Regions from separate parts of the Bradyrhizobium sp. Leaf396 genome, predicted to be linked through region 1. Evidence: riboswitches for the same ligand, from Rfam matches in the RefSeq annotation. Region 1 holds a riboswitch; each other region holds the start of a gene.
What was found. A riboswitch is a leader RNA that binds a small molecule or an ion and turns the genes downstream of it on or off. The one in region 1 is predicted to bind cobalamin.
Positions count from the first base shown of each region.

Region 2: it holds a riboswitch for cobalamin, as region 1 does, so the genes downstream of both, ASG57_RS11965 (ribonucleoside-diphosphate reductase subunit alpha) here and ASG57_RS27660 (energy-coupling factor ABC transporter permease) in region 1, are expected to answer to the same signal.
Region 3: it holds a riboswitch for cobalamin, as region 1 does, so the genes downstream of both, ASG57_RS32800 (TonB-dependent receptor) here and ASG57_RS27660 (energy-coupling factor ABC transporter permease) in region 1, are expected to answer to the same signal.
Region 4: it holds a riboswitch for cobalamin, as region 1 does, so the genes downstream of both, ASG57_RS20210 (TonB-dependent receptor) here and ASG57_RS27660 (energy-coupling factor ABC transporter permease) in region 1, are expected to answer to the same signal.

Region 1 covers NZ_LMQJ01000045.1:40,789-46,775, reverse strand. Annotated here, with positions in the region: gene ASG57_RS27685 (bifunctional cobalt-precorrin-7 (C(5))-methyltransferase/cobalt-precorrin-6B (C(15))-methyltransferase) at 1-314, shown strand, start outside; gene ASG57_RS27680 (cobalamin biosynthesis protein) at 311-679, shown strand; gene cobM (precorrin-4 C(11)-methyltransferase) at 676-1,458, shown strand; gene ASG57_RS27670 (cobyrinic acid a,c-diamide synthase CobB) at 1,458-2,768, shown strand; gene cobA (uroporphyrinogen-III C-methyltransferase) at 2,765-3,493, shown strand; cobalamin riboswitch at 3,542-3,761, shown strand; gene ASG57_RS27660 (energy-coupling factor ABC transporter permease) at 3,799-4,476, shown strand; gene cobF (precorrin-6A synthase (deacetylating)) at 4,523-5,272, shown strand; gene cobT (nicotinate-nucleotide--dimethylbenzimidazole phosphoribosyltransferase) at 5,283-5,987, shown strand, end outside.
Region 2 covers NZ_LMQJ01000010.1:114,229-120,215, forward strand. Annotated here, with positions in the region: gene ASG57_RS11955 (short-chain fatty acyl-CoA regulator family protein) at 1-739, shown strand, start outside; gene ASG57_RS11960 (hypothetical protein) at 801-1,349, shown strand; cobalamin riboswitch at 1,369-1,586, shown strand; gene ASG57_RS11965 (ribonucleoside-diphosphate reductase subunit alpha) at 1,700-4,651, shown strand; gene ASG57_RS11970 (ribonucleotide-diphosphate reductase subunit beta) at 4,678-5,826, shown strand.
Region 3 covers NZ_LMQJ01000064.1:313,137-319,123, forward strand. Annotated here, with positions in the region: gene ASG57_RS32780 (lytic transglycosylase domain-containing protein) at 1-144, opposite strand, end outside; gene ASG57_RS32785 (adenylate/guanylate cyclase domain-containing protein) at 462-2,198, shown strand; gene ASG57_RS38875 (hypothetical protein) at 2,301-2,477, shown strand; gene ASG57_RS32790 (hypothetical protein) at 2,631-2,843, shown strand; cobalamin riboswitch at 3,290-3,504, shown strand; gene ASG57_RS32800 (TonB-dependent receptor) at 3,618-5,843, shown strand; gene ASG57_RS32805 (hypothetical protein) at 5,905-5,987, shown strand, end outside.
Region 4 covers NZ_LMQJ01000023.1:6,569-12,555, reverse strand. Annotated here, with positions in the region: gene ASG57_RS20215 (TonB-dependent siderophore receptor) at 1-1,076, opposite strand, end outside; cobalamin riboswitch at 1,251-1,448, shown strand; gene ASG57_RS20210 (TonB-dependent receptor) at 1,785-3,836, shown strand; gene ASG57_RS20205 (PepSY domain-containing protein) at 3,839-5,284, shown strand; partial or broken gene ASG57_RS20200 (DUF736 domain-containing protein) at 5,497-5,784, opposite strand.

The DNA.
Region 1 (5,987 bases):
GACTGGCGCATCGGATCGCTGTGGTCACAGGAGCGGCGCCCGAAGCTCTCACCGCGTTGGACCCGCCGGACGCCGTCTTCGTCGGCGGCGGCTTCGATAACGCAATGTTCGATGCGATCTGGCCGCGGCTCCCTATCGGGGCGCGGCTGGTTGCACACTCGGTCACACTGGAGACGGAAGCGCTGCTCGGCGAACTTCATCAGCGCCATGGCGGCGAGCTGATGCGGGTGGAGATTGCGCAGGCCGCTCCGCTCGGCCGCTACCGCTCCTGGGAGGCGGCAAGGCCGGTCGTGCAGTGGAGTGCCGTCCGATGAAGGTTGCCGGACTCGGATTCAAGCAGGATGTGACGCTGGCCTCACTGCGCGAGGCTCTGCAGGCGGCCGGCGGTCCGGAGGGCCTCGCGGCCGTGGCCACCGTCAGCGACAAGGCTGACGCGGAGGTGCTGAAGCAGCTCGCGCGCGAATGCGGTGTGCCGATCAGGGCCGTTCCAGCCGATGTGCTTGCGAAGGTGGACACGCCGACCCGGTCGAAGCTTGTCGCGGAAAAGTTCGGCACCGGATCGGTTGCCGAAGCCGCCGCGCTCGCAGTCGCGGGTTCTCGCGCGCGGCTCATTGCAACGCGCGTGGTTTCTCAGGATCGCACCGCGACCGCGGCGATCGCCGAGGGAGATGGCGCATGACGGTCCATTTCATCGGCGCGGGACCTGGCGCGCCAGATCTCCTGACATTGAGGGGACGCGATCTGATCGCAGCCTCTCCGGTCTGTCTCTATGCCGGCTCGCTGGTGCCGGAGGGCGTGCTGGCGCATTGCCCGCCCGGCGCGCGCATCGTCAACACCGCGCCGCTGTCGCTCGACGAAATCATCGGGGAGATTGCCGCCGCGCACGCGGCAGGCAAGGATGTCGCGCGGTTGCATTCCGGCGATCTCTCGGTCTGGTCGGCCATGGGCGAGCAGCTCCGCCGTCTGCGTGCGCTTCGCATTCCCTATTCGGTGACGCCGGGCGTTCCCTCCTTCTCGGCGGCCTCGGCGGCGCTGGAGGCCGAGCTCACGCTGCCTGGCCTTGCCCAGAGCGTGGTGCTGACGCGCACGCCGGGCCGCGCCAGCGCGATGCCTGAGGGCGAGAAGCTTGCGGCGTTCGCAGCCACCGGCGCCGTGCTCGCGATTCATCTGTCGATCCATCTGCTCGACCAGGTCATCGCGGAGCTGACACCGCACTATGGCGCGGATTGTCCGGTCGCGATCGTCTGGCGTGCAAGCTGGCCGGATCAGCGCATTATTCGCGCCACGCTTGCGACGCTCGATGCGGCCGTGGGCAGCGAAATGGAGCGCACGGCGCTGATCCTGGTCGGCAAGACCCTGGGCGCTGCGGATTTCGACGAAAGCCGCCTCTATGCCGCCGACTACGATCGGCGCTACCGGCCGGTCGGCGCCGAGCCGCGCTTTCCGGAGGCGACGTGATGGCGGCCGGTCTTGTCATCTCTGCTCCGGCCTCCGGCGTCGGCAAGACCACGCTGACGCTGGCGCTTGCGCGCGCCTGGCGCAGTCGCGGCCTGAACGTGCAGTGCTTCAAGAGCGGCCCCGACTATATCGATCCCGCCTTTCACGCCGCCGCCACGGGACGCGCGTCGGTCAATGTCGATAGCTGGGCGATGGACCGCGGCGCCATCGCGCATCTCGTCAGTCGCGGCGTGGACGCCGATGTCGTGCTTGCCGAGGGCTCGATGGGCCTGTTCGACGGCGTTGCCGCGCGCGGCGTCTCCGGCACCGGCGCGACTGCCGACATTGCGGAGATGCTGGGCTGGCCGGTGGTGCTGGTGATCGACCCCTCGGGACAAGCGCAAACGGCGGCTGCGATTGCGGCCGGCTTGCGCGATTATCGCGCCGGCCTGCGTCTTGCCGGGGTCGTGCTCAACCGCGTCGCCAGCCCGCGTCACGAGGCTCTCGTGCGGCGCGCGCTTGAGGAGGCCGGCATCGCCGTGTTCGGCGCGCTGCCACGTCATGCCGAGATCAGTCTGCCGAAGCGGCATCTCGGCCTGGTGCAGGCCGAGGAGCAGGCCGAGATCGGCAAGCTGATCGACGAGGCCGCGCGCTTCGTTGCCGCGCATGTCGATCTCGATGGAGTGCTCCGAGCCGCCGGCAATTGGTCGGCGCAGCCCGCGGCGAACGGCCTGAAGATAACCCCGCCCGGTCAACGCATCGCGCTCGCCCGCGATGCGGCCTTCTCCTTCGTCTATCCGCACATGCTGGAGGCCTGGCGCGCGGCGGGCGGCGAGATCGTGCCGTTCTCGCCGCTGGCCGACGAAGTGCCCGACGCGAGCGCCGACGTCTGCTGGCTGCCCGGCGGCTATCCCGAGCTGCACGCCGGCAAGCTGGCGGCCAATGCACGCTTTCGCAGCGGTCTTTGCGCCTTCGCCACGACGCGGCCGATGCACGGCGAGTGCGGAGGCTATATGGTGCTGGGGACCGCTTTGACGGATGCCGACGGCGTCCGCCATCAGATGACGGGCCTGCTCGGCCTCGAGACCAGCTTTGCCAAGCGACGGATGCATCTCGGTTATCGTCTCGCCACGCTCGCATCGCCGATGCCGGGATATCAGGCCGGTGCGCGCCTGCGCGGCCACGAATTCCACTATTCGACCATTCTCGCGCAACCTGATGCGCCGCTGGCGGTGGTGCACGACGCAACCGGCGCGGTCATCGCCGAGACCGGCTCGCGGCGGGGACACGCCACCGGCACGTTCTTCCACCTGATCGCGGAGGACCGGTGAGCGGCTTCGTCTCCTTCGTTTCCGCCGGCCCCGGCGACCCCGAGCTGCTCACCGTGAGAGGCGCCGCGCGGCTGCGCGAGGCGGACGTCGTGCTCTATGATGACCTCGCCTCCGGCGCGATCCTCGATCTGGCGCGACCCGGCGCCAATCTCGTCGCGGTGGGGAAGCGGGCGGGGCGACCCTCGACCAGGCAGCACCACGTCAACCGTCTCCTGGTCGACTATGCCGCGACCGGCGCGCGCGTGGTGCGGCTCAAGTCCGGCGACGCCGGCATTTTCGGCCGGCTCGAGGAGGAGCTGGAGACGCTGCGCGAGGCTGGCATCGGCTATGAGATCATTCCCGGTGTCACATCGGCCTGCGTCGCCGCTGCGCAGGCCGGCATTCCCCTGACCCGTCGCCACACCTCCCGCCGGGTGCAGTTCATCACGGGTGCCGACGTCACCGGCGAGCTGCCGCCCGACCTGAACTGGGCGGCGCTGGCCGATCCCGAGGCGACGACCGTCGTCTATATGGGCCGGCGCACCTTTCCGGCGCTGGCCGCAAAGTTGATCGCACACGGCCTTGCCCCGGACACTCCGGCATTGGTTGCCGAATCCCTCGGCCGTGCCGACGAGCGGCTGGTCCGCACCACCATTGCCGAGCTCGCCGATCAGCTTGCGCGCGGTGGCGCGCCCTCGACCGCCGCCGTCATCCTGTTCGGTGCACTGGCGGGGGACTATCGGTGATGACGGAGGCGGCCGCCTTTCGCCCCTTGACGCCCGGCTCGCGAAAGGCGCACACAGGAGAGGCATGGTGCTCACCGCGGCGCAAAGCGCCGGAGCATAATCGGGAATGGGGGTGGGCGGACCCAGTTTCGGCGCCCCAAACCCCAGCCGCCCCCGCGACTGTAAGCGGTGAGGGGCTCCGATCAGCCACTGGGCCGCAAGGTCCGGGAAGGCCGGAGAACCCCAGTGAACCGCGAGCCAGGAGACCGGCCGTGCACGTGTTGAGGCCAAGGCCGTCGGGTGTGACGGCAGGAAGGAACTGAGCCATGCATATCGAACCCGGAATCGTGACGGGCGGCAAGCTCGTGTTGAGTTACGCAACCGGCATCGCCGCAGGCGGCGTTGCGTTGAAGCTCGCGGTCGAGACCGTGCGCGAGCAGGGAATCGGCTCGTTCGCGGCACGTACGCTGGCCACCACGGCGCTCGTGTTCGTCTTCTTCGAGATCCTGCCGCACTTCCCGGTCGGCGTGTCAGAGGTGCACTTCATCCTCGGCTCTACGCTGTTCCTGCTGTTCGGTGCCGCGCCTGCTGCTTTCGGTCTTGCGTTCGGTCTGCTGCTTCAGGGCATGCTGTTCGAGCCGGCCGACCTGCCGCAATACGGCATGAACGTCACCACCCTGCTGGTGCCGCTGTTCGCGATCCAGGCGATCGCCACGCGGATCATTGCCCGCAACACCGCCTATGTCGATTTGAAGTACGGTCAGGCGCTGGCGCTTTCGACGACCTATCAGGCCGGCGTGATCGCCTGGGTCGCATTCTGGGCGCTCTATGGCTCTGGCTTTGCGATGACCAACCTCGCCAACATCGCAACGTTTGCCGCCTCCTACGCGCTGGTCATCGTGATCGAGCCGCTGGCCGATCTTGCCGTGCTGGCGCTGGCGAAGTCGCTGCGCGGCGTCACCGCGCCTGGCCTCGTCACCCCGCGCCTGCACAACGCGGCCTGAGAGACAAGCGATTGGACGGCCGTTGCGGCCGTCCGTCGCGCTCGCGATGCTCACGCTCTCCCTGATAGGCATCGGCTGCGGCGATCCCGCGCAGCTCACGCGCGCTGCAGTCGCCGCCATCAACGCGGCCGATCTCGTCCTCATCCCGCGCAAGGGCACGGCGAAATCCGATCTCGCGGATCTCAGGCGAACGATCTGCGCGGACGTGCTCACCAGCGGCAGAACGCAGATCGTCGAGTTCGATCTTCCCGTGCGCGACGCCGGAGAAGCTGATTACCGCAAGGGCGTGGACGATTGGCACGATGCGGTCGCCGCGACCTGGTCGAAGACGATCGCGGATCATCTCGAAGGTGATGGCAAGATCGCGCTGCTGATCTGGGGCGATCCGTCGCTCTACGATTCCTCGCTGCGCATTGCACGGCGGCTCGATCCGTTGCCGAAGATCGAAGTCGTGCCCGGCATCACCTCGATCCAGGCGCTGTGCGCCGCCCATGCGCTGCCGCTCAACGAGATCGGCGAGCCGTTCCTGGTCACGACGGGGCGGCGCTTGCGTGACGAGGGCTGGCCGCACGGAGTCGATACCGTGGTGGTGATGCTCGACGGCGGCACGGCGTTCCAGTCGCTCGATCCGGCGGATCTTCACATCTGGTGGGGCGCCTATCTCGGCATGCAAGATCAGACCATTCTCTCCGGTGCGCTCGCCGAGGCCGGTCCGCGCATCGTCGCGCTGCGGCAGGAGGCGCGCGAGCGGCATGGCTGGATCATGGACAGCTACATTCTCAAGCGCCGGCATTGAGCGAGGCAGCATGCTCCCCGAATGGGTCTACCGAGAGTGCCCCGAGATTTCCGTCCGTCATCGCGAGGCGGCGATCGTGCGGCAGGCGCAACTCACAAAGCCGACCGGGGCGCTCGGCCGGCTGGAGCAGCTCGCAATCGAGCTTGCGGGTCTGCAGGCGACAGAGCAGCCCCGCGCTTCGCGGGCGCCGATCATCATCTTCGCCGGGGATCACGGCATCGTCGCGCAGGGCGTGTCGGCCTATCCGCAAGAAGTGACCATCGCGATGATGGCGAATTTCGCCTCCGGCGGTGCTGCGATCTCGGTGCTGGCGCGCGAGCTTGGCTCGCGTCTGGAGGTGGTCGACGCCGGCACGCTGGCGACCGAGCCGACGGCGGGGATCGTCGTTGACAAGCCGCGCCATGGCACGCGCGATTTCAGCGTCGAAGCTGCGCTCACGTCTGCGGAGTTGGCATTCGCATTCGAAGCCGGCCGGCGCGCCGTGGTGCGGGCGGAGGCCGGTCAGCCTGATCTCCTGATCTTCGGCGAGATGGGCATCGGCAACACCACGACCTCTGCGGCGATTGCGGCGAGCCTGCTTGCGGTGAGCGCCGAGGAGATCGCGGGCAGCGGGACCGGCGTCGATGCGGCCGGTCGCGCGCGCAAGGCGCGGGTGATCGATGCAGCAATTGCACGCCACGGGCTCGCGGGAGGCTCGGCCGAGGAGATCCTGTGC
Region 2 (5,987 bases), on a different contig from region 1:
GCAAGCCTTCCAGATGGCAACGCAGCTAGCCTTCCTCGAACAGAGCGAAACCATCAATGCCATCGTGGCCGCGGGGTCTTTTGCCGATGATGAATCCCGCCGCCTCGCGCGCATCGGCCTTGCCAATTATTTCGCGGGGGCGCTGCTGTTGCCGTACTCGGCCTTCCGCGACATGGCGGAAGCATGCCGCTACGACATCGATCTTCTCGGCCAGACTTTCGGTGTCGGGTTCGAGACGGCGTGCCACCGGCTCAGCACGCTTCAGCGGCCCGGCGCACGCGGCGTCCCGTTTTTCTTCATCCGCGTCGATCGCGCGGGCAACATCTCCAAGCGCCAGTCGGCGACCGATTTTCACTTCTCGCGCATCGGCGGCACCTGCCCGCTCTGGAACGTCTATGAAGCCTTCGCGCAGCCGGACCGCATCCTGACGCAGCTCGCCCGCATGCCAGACGAGCGCACCTATCTCTGGGTGGCGCGCGCCGTCTCGCACGGCCAGGGCGGGTATCATGCGCCGCGCAAGACCTTCGCCATTGCGCTCGGCTGCGATCTCCAGCATGCGGGCCGTCTCGTCTATTCGGACGGCCTCGATCTCACCAACCCCATGGCCGCGACGCCTATCGGCGCGGGTTGCCGGATTTGCGAAAGGACCAATTGCCCACAGCGCGCCTTTCCGCCGGTGGGCCGCCACCTTCACGCCGATGAAAACCGCAGCGCCTTTGCACCCTACGCCGCGAGTTGACCCGGATGACGCCCGGCGGGAGAGTGCGCGCCCTCATGAATGAAGCTGCTGGAAGAACCGCGTGAGCGTCGCCGCCCTGCATAGCCGCTATGTCACCATCGATGATGGCGCGGCCGGAATTGTATTGAGCTTCACGCCGCCGCGCGAATTGACGCTTGGCTCCGCGCGCCGCGCGCGGGAAGCCCGCCGCCGGGTTGCGGGCCTGCTGCGACGGCACCGGCTCAAGGTATCGGCGAAGGAAGAAGGCATCCGGACCACGATCCCGCCGCAGGCCACTATCGATCTCGTTGATCTTCTGTCCGCCATCGATGAAGCACTGGATGCCTTCCGGCAGGAGCGTCTTTATCCAAAGGTCGTTGAGGAGATTCTGGAGATCACACCGCGCGAGCGGCGGCGCTGGACAAAGGACGGACGGCTTCCCAAGTCAGGCACAGGCTCCTTCCGCCGTGGCCAGCAGTCGATCCATTTTGCGCTGCATCCGCCCCAGGAAATCGCGCGCCTGTCGAATAACCCTGGGATCATCGTGGCTTGGCGGAAAGCCGATGCGCAGGGTTCCGGAGCGGCTGTGAATTATGAGAATTCAGTGACGACGGTCGAAACGATTTATTGACACCGAGTCGTATAAAACTACTAGATATGGTGGTCACGGTTCTCCCGAGTCGCAATATCGGGAGCTAAGAGGGAAGCCGGTGCGCCTATGTTTTGGGCAAAGCCGGTGCTGCCCCCGCAACTGTAAGCGGAGAGCTGAAGTCCACGTTTTACGTCACTGGAATCGCACGATTTCGGGAAGACCGGACGGATGCTAAGACCCGCGAGCCAGGAGACCTGCCGCGACACCAGAAACGTCCCTGGGCGGGGTGTCCCGGTGGTCGCGTGGCAGGTTGCGGCATCCGCCGCTCCTCTTCCTGCATGCGCCTCCGCTTAGACCCCGGCCCGCAACAACCACGGGGTCTTGAGCCAATGTCTCTCGGAACGGAAACTGCCGCTGCCGCGCGTGTCGTGCGTTTGTCTAACCCTGCCGCTTCGGCTTCGCCCGCAAGCGAGCCGGGCTATCAGGTCATTCGCCGCAACGGATCGGTTTCGCCCTTCGACGCCTCCAAGATCACCGTCGCCCTGACCAAGGCGTTTCTTGCGGTCGAGGGCAGCAGCGCCGCGGCGTCGCGGCGCGTCCATGACGTGGTGGCTGAGCTGACCGATCAGATCGTCGCCAGCCTGACGCGCCGCGCCGATGCCGGGCGCACCTTCCATATCGAGGACATCCAGGATCAGGCCGAACTCGCGCTGATGCGAAGCGAGCATCACAAGGTCGCGCGCGCCTATGTGCTGTACCGCGAGGATCGCGCGCGCGAACGCGCCAAGGCGGAGACAAAGACCAAAGGCAAAGCGGCCACCGCCACGCCGTCCCTGCATATGAAGACCGCCGATGGCACGCTGGTGCCGCTCGACAGCAAGCGCCTCGCCGCCGTGGTCGAGGAAGCGTCCGCCGGGCTTGACGGTGTCTCGGCCGAAGCCATCCTGACAGAGGCCCAGCGCAATCTTTATGACGGCATCAGCGTGGATGAGCTGGCGCTGGCGCCGATCCTTGCCGCGCGCACCCTCGTCGAGACCGATCCCGATTACGCCAAGGCCAGCGCGCGGCTTCTGTTGGACAAGCTGCGCCGCGAAGCCCTGAGCTTCGTGATGGGCCAGCCCGAACAGGCGACGCAGGCCGAAATGGCCGGGCGTTATGCGGAATATTTCCGCGCCTATGTGCAGACCGGCATCACGAATGAATTGCTCGATCCTGAAATCGGCCGCTTCGACCTTGCGCGTCTCGCCGAAGCCCTCAAGCCCGAGCGCGACCTGCAATTCGACTACCTTGGCCTCCAGACGCTCTACGACCGCTATTTCCTGCATGCGCGCGGCACGCGGTTCGAACTGCCGCAAGCCTTCTTCATGCGCGTCGCCTGCGGCCTAGCCTTGCGTGAAATCGACCGTGAAGGAAAGGCGATCGAGTTCTATAACTTGCTTTCGAGCTTCGATTTCATGGCATCGACGCCGACGCTGTTCAACGCCGGCACGCTGCGCTCGCAGCTCTCATCCTGCTTCCTCACCACCGTCGCCGACGATCTCGACGGCATCTTCAAAGCCATCAAGGACAATGCGCTGCTCTCCAAATACGCGGGCGGGCTCGGCAACGACTGGACGCGCGTGCGCGGCCTTGGTGCGCATATCAAGGGCACCAATGGCGAAAGCCAGGGCGTGGTGCCATTCCTGAAAGTCGCCAACGATACCGCGATTGCCGTCAACCAGGGCGGCAAGCGCAAGGGCGCGGTCTGCGCCTATCTCGAAACCTGGCATGTGGACATCGAGGAGTTCCTCGACCTTCGCAAGAACACAGGCGACGATCGCCGCCGCACCCATGACATGAACACAGCCAATTGGGTGCCGGACCTCTTCATGCAGCGCGTGGAAGAAGATGGCGCCTGGACGCTGTTCTCCCCGGACGAAACCCCCGACCTCCACGATCTCACCGGCAAGGCCTTTGCCGAGCGTTACGCCTTCTATGAAGCCAGATCCGCGCGCGGTGAAATGCGCGTGACCAGGCAGCTTCGCGCTGTCGACCTTTGGCGCAAGATGCTCACCATGCTGTTCGAGACGGGGCATCCGTGGATCACCTTCAAGGACCCGTGCAATCTCCGCTCGCCGCAGCAGCATTGCGGCGTCGTGCATTCGTCCAACCTTTGCACCGAGATCACGCTCAACACCTCGAACACGGAAGTTGCGGTCTGCAACCTCGGCTCGGTCAACCTCGTCAACCACATCGCGGACGGCAAGCTCGACCACGAGCATCTTGCGCGCACCGTGACGACCGCGATGCGGATGCTCGACAACGTCCTCGACGTGAATTTTTACACCATCCCCGAAGCGCGCAATTCCAACCTGCGCCATCGGCCGGTCGGGCTCGGCATCATGGGCTTCCAGGACGTGCTCAACATCCTCCGGCTGCCCTACGCCTCGGACGGAGCGGTCGCCTTCGCCGACGAAAGCATGGAGGCGATTTCCTATTGGGCGATTTCGGGGTCCGTCGATCTTGCGGCCGAGCGCGGGCGCTATCCGTCCTATGAGGGATCGCTTTGGTCCAAGGGAATCCTGCCGCTCGATTCCATCAAGATCGTTGATGAGGCGCGCGGCGCGCCGGTCGATCTCGACCGTGGGAGTCGCCTCGATTGGGATACCTTGCGTCAGCGCGTGATGACCGTCGGCATGCGCAACTCCAACACCATGGCGATCGCGCCGACCGCCACGATCTCGAATATCTGCGCCGTCTCGCAGTCAATCGAGCCCGCCTACCAAAATCTCTACGTCAAATCCAACATGTCCGGGGACTTTACGGTCGTGAACGCCTACCTCGTGCGCGATCTCAAGAGCCGCGGGCTGTGGGATGAGGTCATGATATCAGATTTGAAGTATTTCGACGGAAGCCTCGGCCAGATCGATCGCGTGCCGGACGATTTGAAGGCGCTCTATGCGACCGCCTTCGAGATTGACTCGGCATGGCTCATCGACGCTGCGGCCCGGCGTCAGAAATGGATCGACCAATCGCAGTCGCTCAATCTCTACATCGCCAATCCCTCGGGCAAGAAGCTCGACACGCTCTATCGCCATGCGTGGAAGCGGGGCCTCAAGACCACCTACTATCTGCGCTCGCGCTCCGCGACGCATGTCGAGAAATCCACGCTGAAAGGCACCGATGGCAAGCTCAACGCCGTCTCGGCTTCCGTGCCGGCCGCCGCTCCGACCAATGGCCATGCGAACGGGCATGCCAACGGCCACACGAACGGTCATGCGAACGGAAACGGTCATGCCCAGGTAGAAGCCTGGGGCAAGGCCTGCTCGATCGACGACCCCGACTGCGAAGCCTGCCAGTAAGCAGCGAAGAAAAAGGGAAAAGAATTATGCTCGACTGGTCTGACACCGCGGCCAAGCCGCTGCACATCGTCCGTCCCGTTCTTTCCGGGAGTGACAATTCATTGCCGGAGGCTGCCCCCGTGGATGCAACCGGCCTTGGCGCCATCGATCGCGGCGCGGCGCGCGTGCGGGTCGATGACAAGCGCATGATCAACGCGCGCGCCGACGTGAACCAGCTTCTGCCGCTCAAATACCGCTGGGCGTGGGAGAAGTATCTTTCGGGTTGCAACAATCACTGGATGCCGACGGAAGTGTCGATGCAGGCCGATATCGCGCTTTGGAAGTCCAAAGACGGCCTGACCGAAGACGAGCGGCGCATGATCAAGCGCAATCTCGGCTTCTTCGCCGCCTCCGAGAGTCTGGTCGCCAACAACATCGTGCTGGCGATCTACCGGCATCTGACCAATCCCGAATGCCGCCAGTACCTTCTGCGGCAGGCCTTCGAGGAAGCCGTGCATACGCACACGTTCCAGTACATCGTCGAAAGCCTCGGCCTCGATGAGGGCGAGCTGTTCAATATGTACCGCGAGGTGCCGTCCATCACCGACAAGGCTGCGTGGGCCCTCAAGCATACGCAGCATCTCGATGATGCGAACTTCAAGACGGGGACGCCCGATGCCGATCAGGCCTTCCTGCGCGACCTCGTCGCCTTCTACGTCGTCTTCGAGGGCATGTGGTTCTACACCGGCTTTGCGCAGATCCTCTCGCTCGGGCGGCGCAACAAGATGGTCGGCATCGCCGAGCAGTACCAGTACATCCTGCGCGACGAGAGCATTCACCTGAATTTCGGGATCGACGTCATCAATCAGATCAAGATCGAAAACCCCCATCTCTGGACGGAAACGTTCCAGGGGGAGGTTCGCGGGATGCTGAAGAACGCGGCCGAACTGGAGGCGAAGTACGGGCGGGACACGATGCCGCGCGGCTTCCTTGGCCTCAATGCGGCTTTGTGCGAAACCTACATGCACTTCATCGCCAACCGGCGCTGCGCCCAGCTCGGGCTTGCGCCGGTGTTCGCGGAGGCGGACAATCCCTTCCCGTGGATGAGCGAGGCGATGGACCTCAAGAAAGAAAAGAACTTCTTTGAAACGCGCGTCATCGAATACCAGAACGGCGGCGCGCTGGCGTGGGATTGAACCGACGGAGTGCGATATGCGATCCAGAATTGAGAATCCGCACGCTGCCGGGCTTCCGCATTCGGCGCGGACGTCGATCTGGATCGCACTCGTTGCCGGTTCCAGCGTGTTGTTCAGCCTGGCGCTTGCTTGTGCAACGCCCTTCGCAGCTCTTGTGACGG
Region 3 (5,987 bases), on a different contig from region 1:
ATGGCCGTGCTTGCCGGCTTTGGCCTCATGCGTCTTCTTCGGCGCGGACGGTTTGTGGCTGCTCTTGGCCGAGAGCTCGGCGGGAACGAAGGCCATCGCGGCCACGGCAACGACGCACGCGAGCGAGCGTAGGCACTGGTTCATTGGATGGTCCCCCTGCGAAACCACTACAAACCAAGGTCCGCGATGGCATGCGGCTTGAGAATCAAAGCACCGGACGGCGCGACATCATCGTGTCGCATTCCTCACGCTGTCGCAACAATGCGGCAAAATGCGGTTGTGATAAGCGGAACTTGCGCAAGGGCGAAAAGGTCGCGCTTTAACCTTTGTTAACGATGAGGACTCCCTCGACGGCAGACCCGACCTGGGGCGACTGCAGGGCGCAGATTACGCGTGTTCCAGTGGCCAGTCAGGTGTATGGAGTTCCATCGTTCCTTCCTTCAGCCTTTGCCTGCGCACCTATGCCGATTTTCAACCAGTCGATCCGGCGCAAGATCGTCGGTATCGCCCTCGGATTGATCGTCCTGATGCTGTTCACGTCGATCCTGTCGATGGCGATGTCGAGCCAGGTCGGCGTCCTCCTGGACGAGCTCACCAATCGATACATCCCGGCCTATAGCCATCTGGCGCGCGCCAACAGCCGCTCGCTGGAGCGGGGGCTGGCGCTACGGCGGATGGTCATGACCCGGATGGAGGCGCCCTCGGATGAGGAGGCCTACGCGGCGCGCCTTCGCGACTTCGAGGCGTCGGACCGCAAGATCGAGGAGGAGGCGGAGGCCGCGCGCAAACTGATCAACGCGATCATCGATGATCCCAGGACGTATTCCGACAACGCCGCACTGGGGCGGATCGATAGCCGCATCGAGACCGCCGTCAGCGAGCTGCGCCGCGACCTGAGCGAGGACCATACCAAGCTCATCAAGCAGGTCGAGGCGAAGCAGATGTCCGAGGCCCGCGGCACGCTGGAGCACATCGACGTGCTGCGCGATCAGTTCAACCGGAAGATCGACACGATCCGCGCCGACATGCTGACGCAGGTCTTCTTCTCGACGTCACAAGTGATCGGCCGCCAGCACCAGGCCATCATCGTTTCGGGTGTCGTGACATTGCTCGCGGCGATCGTCGGATTTGCCTTCGCGCTGTTGGTGTCAAGCGGCATCACTCGCCCGGTGCGGCTGCTGCTGGCCGGCACCCGCGAGGTCGAGGCAGGCCGGTTCGACAAGCCCATCACCGTCTCCACGCAGGACGAGATCGGCGAGCTCGCCGCGGCCTTCAACCGCATGATCGAGCAGCTCAGGCACAACGAGCGCATCCGCGAGACGTTCGGCCGCTACATCGACCCCAAGGTGGTGCAGGGCCTGATCGACCGGCCGGAGGTCGCGATCGACGGCGAGCGCCGGGTGATGACCATCATGTTCTGCGACATGAGCGGCTTCACCTCGATGAGCGAAGGCATGACGCCGCGCGGCCTCGTCAAGGTAATGAATCACTATTTCACTGTGATGTCCGGCCCGATCAGGAGCAATCGCGGAGTCATCGACAAGTATATCGGCGACGCCATCATGGCGTATTGGGGGCCGCCCTTCATCGAGGAGGATGAGGCGGCGCTGCTTGCCGCGCTTGCTGCGATCGAGATGGCCGACCAGGTGCCTGCGCTCCAAAAGCAATTGCCCGATTTGCTTGGCATCCGCGCCATGCCGGCACTGTGCGACCTGCGCATCGGCATTGCCACCGGTGAGGTTCTCACCGGCAGCATCGGCTCCGAGCTCATGATGAGTTTTACCGTCATGGGCGACGCCGTGAACCTCGCTTCGCGGCTGGAGGTCGTCAACAAAGTCTACGGCACCCGCATCCTGATCGCGCAGGGCACGGCGGATGCCATCGGCGCGCGCCTTGAACTGCGCGAGATCGACCGTCTGGCGGTGGCGGGCCAGAGCGCGCCCCAGGCGATCTTCGAAGTGATGGGCAGGGCCGGCGCACTCACCGATGCGCAGGCGGGTCTGCGCACGCACTATGCCGAAGGCCTCGCTGCCTATCGTGCCCGGCGCTTCGACGACGCCCGTGCGGCCTTCAACGCGGCGCTCGAGGCGATCCCCGGTGACGGGCCCTCGCGCACGATGCTCGGCCGCATCGCCCAGTTCGCAGCCAATCCGCCCGATGCCGGTTGGGACGGCGCTTGGCGGCTGGACCAGAAATAGTCTGCCGCGAAAAAATTGATGCTACCCGATAACGATGTTCGCTGTGACCTATTTCCCGGGATTAGGTTTGTTGCCCCTGAGGCGTCTGACGGGGATACGCCGATGACACATCTTACGGACAGGCTGGAACGGTTCGAGACGCTCACCGCCGAATGCGAGCTGATCGCCAAGCTTGCGACCGACAGCAGCAAGCGCGAGTTTTATCTGAAACTCGGGGAGCAGTATCGCCAGCTGGCGCTCGACATCCGGCGGGCGATCGCCACCACGGCTGCGGCCTGAGGCCGGCAGCAATCCGTTCTTAACATTTGGCGCGCATCCTCAAGGCAAGCGAGCTGCCGCTGACCGGTGATGGCTCGTGGTGGTAAGGCCGGGGTTCGTTGCATTGCAGCGTGTCTCGTGAGTGTCATTTGTCATGCTTGACAGGGCAACCCCATGCGCCTCGTTGCCGTGATCATTATCGCGCTCATGACGGTGGCCTGCGATCAGGAGCAGGACATCACCGGCTCGACGACGCCAGCCTGTCCGATGCGAAACTACAGCTACAATCCACGCGACTTGAGCCAGTGCGTCAATGCCTGCAGAGCGTGCGACCGCGGGACCACGGTCACCTGCACGACCTCCTGCACCCTCAAAGGGGCGCGCTGAACCGTTTGGAGAGCCGCGAGTTCGCGATTCCGGCCTGAGGTCACAGGGGCTGGTGCCTAGGCACCGGAACGATTCACCTGGATCAATCATTGATAGAGGCGGGCAGACGCGGAGCTCAATGGAATGGGTATGCTCGATCCCGGCCGATTTCTGGTGTCGTGCTCGCACTGCGATGCTTGGCCGATGGCGGCCAACGTCAAGCGGTCGAGTTGGTCGGCGTCTCCAAACGAGGTCCGCTTTGTCTGCACGCGCTGCCGGCGCGAGGAAACAGCGATCGTATCCGCCTCCGGCGAGTTGATGCCCATCAAGCGCGTCGATGATCCGCCACGCGACGTCGCTGTCGCCTGGGCCCGGGCCCAGCGTTTACGGGGGCGGACCTGAATCGTCGATGCCGAGCAATCGTCGCGTAGCAGCTGCCGATCGATTGACTCCCGGCTTCTGCGCCCCGTAGATTGGCTGCCGACGGTTCTCCTTTCGGAGATCAAAAGGGAATGTGGTGCGAGGTCTTCCCAACGCCGGGATCTTCTCAACGCCACGGCTGCCCCCGCAACTGTAAGCGGTGAATCTCTCGTCCTATGCCACTGGGAATCTCGGTCCTGGGAAGGCGATGCAGAGGTGACGACCCGCGAGCCAGGAGACCTGCCGTCAGCCGTGGTCACACGCGAAGATGTCGGTCGGGGAGTACGGACATCAGCTTCACCGGAGCAATCGATCGCTCCGCCGTAAAGCCTCGTTCGCTGTGACGTGCCACTGACGTCTTCCGAGGCTAGAATTGTGTCCTGTTTCGTCACTGCCGCCAGGCGCTGCTGCGCCGGCATCGTTGCGGCCTTTTCCTTTCATTCGCTCAATCTCTCCATCGCCAACGCCGAGCAGCTTGCCGCCGAGCAACTGCCGCCGGTCGAGGTGACCAACTCTGACGATCAGAACCGTACGCGTGCGAGGGTAACCGGCGAAGGCGATAGGGGGCGGCGCCGGGCGACGCCGACCGGGGCGCCGGCGGGGACCAACTCGGCCGGCCCGGGCAGTGAGGCCGACAACGATGGCGGCATCGTCGGCGCGGCCACGACCGTCGTCACGGCCGCGGACGTCGCGCACGCGCCCACGCAGAATCTGGCCGAAATCATCGCGGCACAAGTGCCAGGTGCCCAGATCACAACGTTCTATGGTGGCCCGATCGGTGCCAAGACCAGCGTCGACCTGCGCGGCTTCGGCTCCTTCGCTACGGCGAATACGCTGGTGCTGGTCAACGGACGGCGGCTGAATGATATCGACATGGCGCAGGTGGATCTCGCCACCATCCCACTCAATGCCATCGAGCGCATCGAGATCACGCGCGGCAATTCCGGAGCGGTGCTCTACGGGGACAATGCGGTCGGCGGTGTCATCAACATCGTCACCAAGAACGGCGTCGGCGGCCCACCGGCGACCGCGCGCATCGAGGCCGGTTTCGGCTCGTTCAACACCCGGCTTGGCAACGTCTCGACCGCGCTCACTTCTGGTCCCTGGTCGACCTCGTTCTACGGCAATGCCGCCAGGTCCGATGGCTACCGAGACAACAATCGTTACGTCCAGGAGAACGGCGTCGGCAATTTGAACTACACGACGCCTGGCCTGACCGCCTTTCTGACCGTCACCGGCGACAATCAGGCGCTGCGGCTGCCGGGTGGCCGCCTCGTCGATCCTTCGATCGGCCTCGACGAGCTCGCGACGAACCGTCGAGGCACCAGCACGCCATTCAACTACGCCAACCAGCAGGGCTTTGGCGCGACGGCGGGATTCACGAAGACCCTGGTGAACGGCGTCGATCTTATCGTTGACGGCGGCATGCGTGACAAGAAGCAGCAGAGCGCGTTTTTCTCGAGCCCGACGCCGGTCCCAGCTTTATTCACGTCGACCTATGTCGATGCTGAACTCGCGACATGGTCGATCACGCCGCGTCTCAGCGTGAAGAGCCTGCTGGGCGGAATGCCGTCGCAGCTGTTGACCGGAGTCGACTATTACGATGCGAGCTTTCGGCAGAACCGCGGGGCAGGTCAGGGTCTCGCTGCCTGGCACAATTACGATCTCAGACAGCGCACGGTTGCCGGGTATGTCCAGCACACATTGGGTGTAACGCCTACAACCGACGTCTCCTATGGCGCGCGGGTGCAGAGCATCCATCTCACGGCCCGTGACAATTTCGACCCGGCGGCTCCGTTCAATGCCGATATCGGCGCGCTTCCGCTGCGGAGCGATGAAACTCAGTATGCGCTGCACCTCGGTGCCGAGCATCGCGTCAGCGACACCGTCGCGCTGTTTGGCCGCGCTGCGCGCGCCTTCCGCACCCCTGACGTTGACGAGCGGGTATCGTCGGGTCCTTCATTCGATCCGTTCTTCAACCCGCTGCCGCAAACGTTCCAGCTCAAGACCCAGACCTCGCAGGACATCGAGGGCGGGCTGCGCATCAGAGGGGGTGGCTTGCAGATGCAGAGCAGTCTCTACCTGATGGACCTCACCAACGAGATCCATTTCAATCCGGTCCTGTTCTATAACACCAATCTCGATCCGACCCGCCGTTACGGCTCGGAGACCAGTATCTCCTATCGCATCAGCGACGCCCTGCTTTTGCGTTCCGGCATGGCCTACACACGAGCTGTCTTCCGCGAAGGCATCTGGGCGGGCAACGACGTGCCGCTGGTCTCGCGTTACACCGCCAGTGCAGGCGTTACCTGGAACATCTGGCAGAACTATCTGGTGCTCGATGCCACCGCACGCTTCTGGAGCGAGCGCCGCATGGACAACGATCAGGCGGGAACGCAGAAGCCAATTCCGGCCAATGGCACGATCGACCTCAAGGTCAGTGGTCAATATGAGCGCTACTTCTGGTCGTTCAGCGTCAACAATGTGTTGAACGCGCTCTATTACGACTACGCCATCGCAAGCACCTTCACGGACGGACGCTTCAACGCCTACCCGCTGCCCGGTCGCAGTTACCTGCTCAAGGCCGGTGCGACGTTTTGATCCCACGGGGCTGTCATGTGCCCGCAAATCAATCTAGAATTGGACAAGAAGGAGATCACTCATGGTTTTCAGTATTTTCTCATCCGACACTGACCGTTTCCGCCTCCATCCGGTGGCGCCGCGTCTTGCGCCTATGTTCGGCTT
Region 4 (5,987 bases), on a different contig from region 1:
TCGAGCGCTTCATTGAAGCGATGCTTGAACTCATAGCCGATCACGGCCTGGTCAAATCCGATTTTGTCGAACCCGGGTTCGCCAGTGTAGGTGCTGACCGGAATGCGGCCGTTCGGATTCGGTAAAAGCGTGCCGTAGGCCGGCAGATACTGGTGGACTTGGCCGTCGAGGCGGTCCCGCTGTGCGCTGGCCAGCACCGTCAAGCTGGTATCGGTGGTCGGCTGCCAGGTGAAGCTCGGCGCGAGGAAATAGCGCTGCTCCTTGTTCATGTCGACAAACGTATCGCTGTCGCGCGCCAGGCCCACGATGCGATAGAGAAACTCGCGATTCTGGTCGATCGGACCGGAGAAATCGAAGGCTCCCTGAATTCGATTGAAGCTGCCGGTTTGTACCTCAACCTCGTTACGCTGTTCGATGGTGGGACGCTTGCTCACCATATTGAGAATGCCCCCGGGGGAAGCTTGGCCGTAGATTCCGGAAGACGGTCCCTTGAGAATTTCGATTCGCTCGAGTCCCCATGGCTCTGTGCGAGGTTGAGCGAACTGAATGGTCGAGTCGTAGGGCAGACGCAGGCCGTCGAGATAGCGCGGTGCGATGAAGCCCCGAACCCTGACCTCCGTGTCGAATACCGACGCTGCGCCGTACAACTGGCCTTGCGTGCCCGACACATACCGAATTGCCTCGCCCACATTCTGCGCCCCTTGGAGCTCGATCTGCTGCCGTGGCACGACATTGATCGATTGAGGCGTTTCAAGAATAGGCGTGTCCGTCTTAGTTCCGGTTGCACTCTGCCGTGCAACAATTCCGTTAACGGGGCCATTGGCTCGCTCGGAGCCCACGCCCCTTGACCCGGCTTCTGGAGGAGCGGCCGACCGTTGTGCAGCGATGGCGGGGCGACGGGTCGCTCCGACACGCGCGGCTCTGCGGGCTGGCTGCGCCGGCCTTACCGCCGGCTTTGGCGCATCCACGGTTACTGGCGGCAATGTTTGCTGTTGCGCCAATGCTATTGACGGCCATTCAAGAAGAAGGATTGCAGTACTCGCCGCGCTCAACAAAGCCGCACGAGATGCCGTCACTCCAAATGATCTCACCCTCGCCCCCGAAAATGTACTGTTAGTCGTTACTGCTAGATGAGTGACCGAAGGCATGTCGCGATGTCATCTAGAATAGATTTAAGGAGAGGCTTTCGCAGCTGGCTGTGTTATTTGAAGCACGGCGCAGCCTTCCAGTTGACAGTGTCTTGCATATAAAACTAATGTGATCGCGACGGTTCTCCTTCGGGAGACAATAGGGAATACGGTGCGGGGGATGACCCCCCAGGCCGTGGCTGCCCCCGCAACTGTAAGCGGTGAGCCTTCGCCAAATTGCCACTGAGCCTGCGGGCTTGGGAAGGCGGCGACAGGCAACGACCCGCGAGCCAGGAGACCTGCCGTCAGTCGTGGTCACACGCGAGCACATTGGGCGGGGTGTCCTGGTGAGTGTTGAGCTGCCGACCTCTTGAGGCAGCGGCCAAGCTGCGTTCGCGGTGACGTGCCACGTTATCGCGAGTCTTATTGATGACCTCCCGTACAAGCGTCTTCCTACGGCGTCGCCGCGCATTGCTCCGTTCAGCTGCAATCTCCTGCCTTGTGGTATCGACCGATGGCTGGGCACAGGGCTCCGCAGAGCGGGTCCAGACGCTCGACCCCGTGGTGGTGCAGCCGCCAGCAACGCCGCCGAATGCCCGCAGCACCCGACGCAGTTCTGCTGCTGCTCGTGCCGCGCATTCACGCCAGCAGCGTGACATGGCCGCCAGAACTGGCACTCAGGTTGCCGCACCGACCGGTCCCGTGTTCGCCGCACCGACGCTCAACCTCACCGGCGCAAGCACGGCCGGCAGCCGCCTCGGCCTGACGCGGCTGCAGACCCCGGCCAGTGTGGAGGTGATCTCCGCTGAAACCATTTCCGAGCGCGGCCAGCAGAACATCCTCGACGCGGTGACGCAGAACGCCACCGGTTTCACGGCGAGCCCGGCGCCGGGCAATGGCGGCGTCTCGTTCAATACCCGCGGCTTCACGGGCCTGGGCTCCGTCATGACGCTCTATGACGGCACTCAGCTCTATATCGGCGCCGGCACGGTGACCTTTCCGTTCGACACATGGTCGACCGAGCGTATCGAGGTGCTGCGCGGCCCTGCGTCGGTGATGTATGGCGCGGGTGCGGTCGGCGGCGCCATCAACATCGTGTCGAAACTGCCGTCGTGGATCCCTCGCAACCAGGCCGAGATCTCGCTGGACAGCAACATGACACGGCGAATTGCCGTCGACAGCGGCGGTCCGATCAACAAGGACGTCGCCTATCGCATCACCGCCACCGGCAACATGTCGGACGGCTGGATCGATCGCGACGACACCTCGAACGTCGCGCTTCATGCCGTGGTTCAGGTCAAGCAGAACGAGGACGTCACCTGGACGCTGTCCACGGATTACGGCGACCGCCACCCGTCACGTTATTTCGGTACGCCGCTGATCAACGGCAGGCTCGAAGATTCGCTACGCTTCAAGAACTACAACGTCAGCGACAGCCACATCCGCTACCAGGACAGCTGGAATCAGGTGAAGACCGACTGGCAGGTCGCCGATGGAGTTTCGGTCCACAACACGCTCTACTATTTGAATTCCAAGCGTCACTGGAAGAATGTCGAGAGCTACGTCTATAACCCCGCCACCGGCCTCATCGACCGCAGCGACTACATCGAGATTTTTCACGACCAGCAGCAGGTCGGCAATCGCATGGATGCGAAGTTCCGCGGACATGTCCTCGGGATGGCCAACGAGTTCCTGGCAGGCTTTGACGTCAACAGCATCAATTTCACCCATACCAACAATTCGCCCTATGGCGGCTCGTCAGCCGTCAACCCGTACGACGTCGTTCCAGGCGTGTTCAACAGCCCGAACCCTACGACTCCCGGCTTCGGCAGCGTGACCAACCAGTACGCGCTGTTTGCCGAGAACAGGCTGTCGGTCACCGAGCAGCTCTCCCTGATTGCCGGCATCCGTCAGGATGAGCCGACGGTCACGCGCACCGACTATCGGGTACCCGCCAACAGTTTCGAAAAATCGTTCTCATCGACCACCTGGCGCGCGGGTGCGGTCTATACGCCCGTCAAGGATCTTGCCTTCTATGGCCAGTATTCCACCGCGGTCGATCCGGTCGGGGGGATCATCTCGCTCTCGTCCGCCAACAGGAATTTCGACCTCGCCACCGGAAAACAGATCGAGATCGGCGTGAAGCAATCGTTCTGGGGCGGCCGCGGCGAATGGACCTTGGCCGGCTACGAGATCGTGAAGAACAACCTGCTGGCGCGCGATCCCAATATTCCTACCCTGACGGTCCAGGTCGGCCAGCAATCATCGCGCGGCGTCGAAGCAACGGTCGGATTCCTGCTCGATTACGGCTGGCGGATCGATGCCAACGCCGCGTTCCTGCGCGCGAGGTATGACGATTTCGTGCAGTCGGTTGGCGGCGTAGCCGTGAACTATGCCGGCAACGTGCCGGTCAACGTCCCGCAGACCGTCTCCAACATCTGGGCGACCTGGGCTTTCGCACCGAACTGGTCGGCGAACGCGGGCGTGCAGATCGTCGGCAAGACCTATGCGGACAATGCCAACACGATGACGCGCCCGGCCTACAACATCGTCAATGCTGGCGTGCAGTGGAAGCCCGATCTGAACACCACCGTGTCGTTCCGCGTCTACAATCTGTTCGATGAGGTCTACACCACGTCGGGCGGCACCAACCAATGGCTGCTCGGCATGCCGCGCACGGCGCAGCTCGCCGTCAATGTGAAGTTCTGAGCGTGGCGCGCTCCCTGAGACGCACGCTCCGGCGGTGGCTGTATATCGGCCACCGCTGGGTCGGCATCGTCACCTGCCTGTTTTTCGCGATGTGGTTCATCTCCGGCGTGGTGATCATGTACGTCGCCTTTCCAGGCCTTTCCGAGAAGGAGAGGCTGGCAGCGCTCCCTGACATGCAATGGGCGAAAGTGGCGCTGTCGCCGGATGACGCGATGAAGGCGGCAGGCGCCACGCACTATCCGCGCGATCTCCGGCTGTCCATGCTGGCGGACGAGCCGGTGTATCGCATCACCGGCTGGGACGGCAAGCGGCAGGCGATCTCTGCAGCCGACGGCCGCGTCATCACGAGTATATCCGAACAGCAGGCGCTCGCCGTCGCGCAGCATCATCCCGCGAGCAGATCGCCGCGTCTCGAAGACATCGTCGACCGCGATCAATGCAGCGTGACGGCGCGTTACGATCCGCTGCGACCGCTCTACCTCATCGGGCTCGGCGACGATGCCGGTACCAGGCTCTATGTCTCCTCGCGCTCCGGCGAGATCGCGCTCGACACCGACCACACCGAGCGTGTCTGGAACTGGCTCGGCTCGATCCTGCACTGGATCTATCCGACCGTGCTGCGCAAGGATGGCCCGCTGTGGCGGCTGGTGGTGCTTTGGATCTCCGGCATCTGCCTCATCGTCGGCGTGACGGGCATCTGGATCGGCATCCTGCGCGTGCGACTGAAGCGGCGCTATGCGAGCGGCAGGATCACGCCCTATCGCGGCTGGATGGCGTGGCACCACGTCACGGGCCTGATCGCAGGCATCTTCGTGCTGACGTGGATGTTCTCCGGCTGGCTTTCGCTCAACCCCGGCGAATATTTCACGGGCCGCAACACGGGCCGCGAGGTGCTGCAGCGCTATGCCGGCCACGATGCGCCGACATTTGCGACGAAGCTGCCAATGCCGCAATCCGCTGCGGTTGAAGCACGCTTTGTGTGGCTTGATGGCAGCCCGATAATGATTGCCGCATCGCGTGATGGCGCGCCGATCCCGCTGGATCTGACGTCGGGCGAGATGACGACACTCCCGCAGGAGCGACTTTGGGCTGCCGCAACGAAACTGCTGCCGCAAGCTCGCCTCGTTGAGCGGCTCATCCTCGAGGAATACGATTCCTATTGGTATGCACATCATCACGACCGCGAACTGCCGGTCTTGCGCGCGGTGTTTGACGACGACGAGAGAACATGGTTTCACATCAGCCCTGTCACGGGCGACATGATAGGCCGTGTGGACAGCAGCCGTCGCACATATCGCTGGCTCTTCAACGCGCTGCATAGTTTCGATTTTCAACTGCTGCTGATGTATCGCCCGGCCTGGGACATCGTGGTGTGGCTGCTGTCGATCCTTGGGACTATCGTTTCGGTGAGCGGTGTCGTTGTCGGCTGGCGTTATCTGCGCCGTTGAAGCGAACTAAAGCCTTGATAGAGTCTGCTTCGGGTCAAAATGAAAAACTCAGATTGTGCAAATCTGGTCCGCTCTGTCGCGATGAGCGGACCTCCGAGAGCCAGAGCGCAGTTTCGCGGATGAGTCAGGCGGCTTCGAAGTGGCGTCACGCTATGGGTAGCCTTTTAAAAAACCCCGCCCGATTTGGTCGGACGGGGCTTGGTGGGGCGCTCTTACTCGCCGGTCTTGCGCGGCCGCGACCACAGAAGGGTGTAGCCCTCACCGCCTTCGTCATCGAACAGGTTCGCGTAGATCGGCGCGTTAAACGAGGGGTCGTCGAGCTTGAGCGAGAGGTAGTCGCGGCCCTCTTCGGAGCGCTTCGACCAGGCCGCGCCGATCTCCGCGCGACCCACGTAGATGCGGTAGCTGGGAGCGTTGTCGTTGGATCGGTTGGTCTCGGCGACGATGCGGACGCCTTTTGCCTTCAGGCTCAGGGTCACGATCTCGCCCTGGAAATCGTTTTAGGTCAGCCGTCAACTGTCCTTTTGAAACGAAGCCTCAGGCTTTGCTTCGCTATCTGATGGAGGACACTCCCGAGCGTCCTTTAGCTGGATCGCGGCGCCCCGGGGGGGCCGTTTTAGGTCAGCCGTCAACTGTCCTTTTGAAACGAAGCCTCAGGCTTTGCTTCGCTATCTGATGGAGGACACTCCCGAGCGTCCTTTAG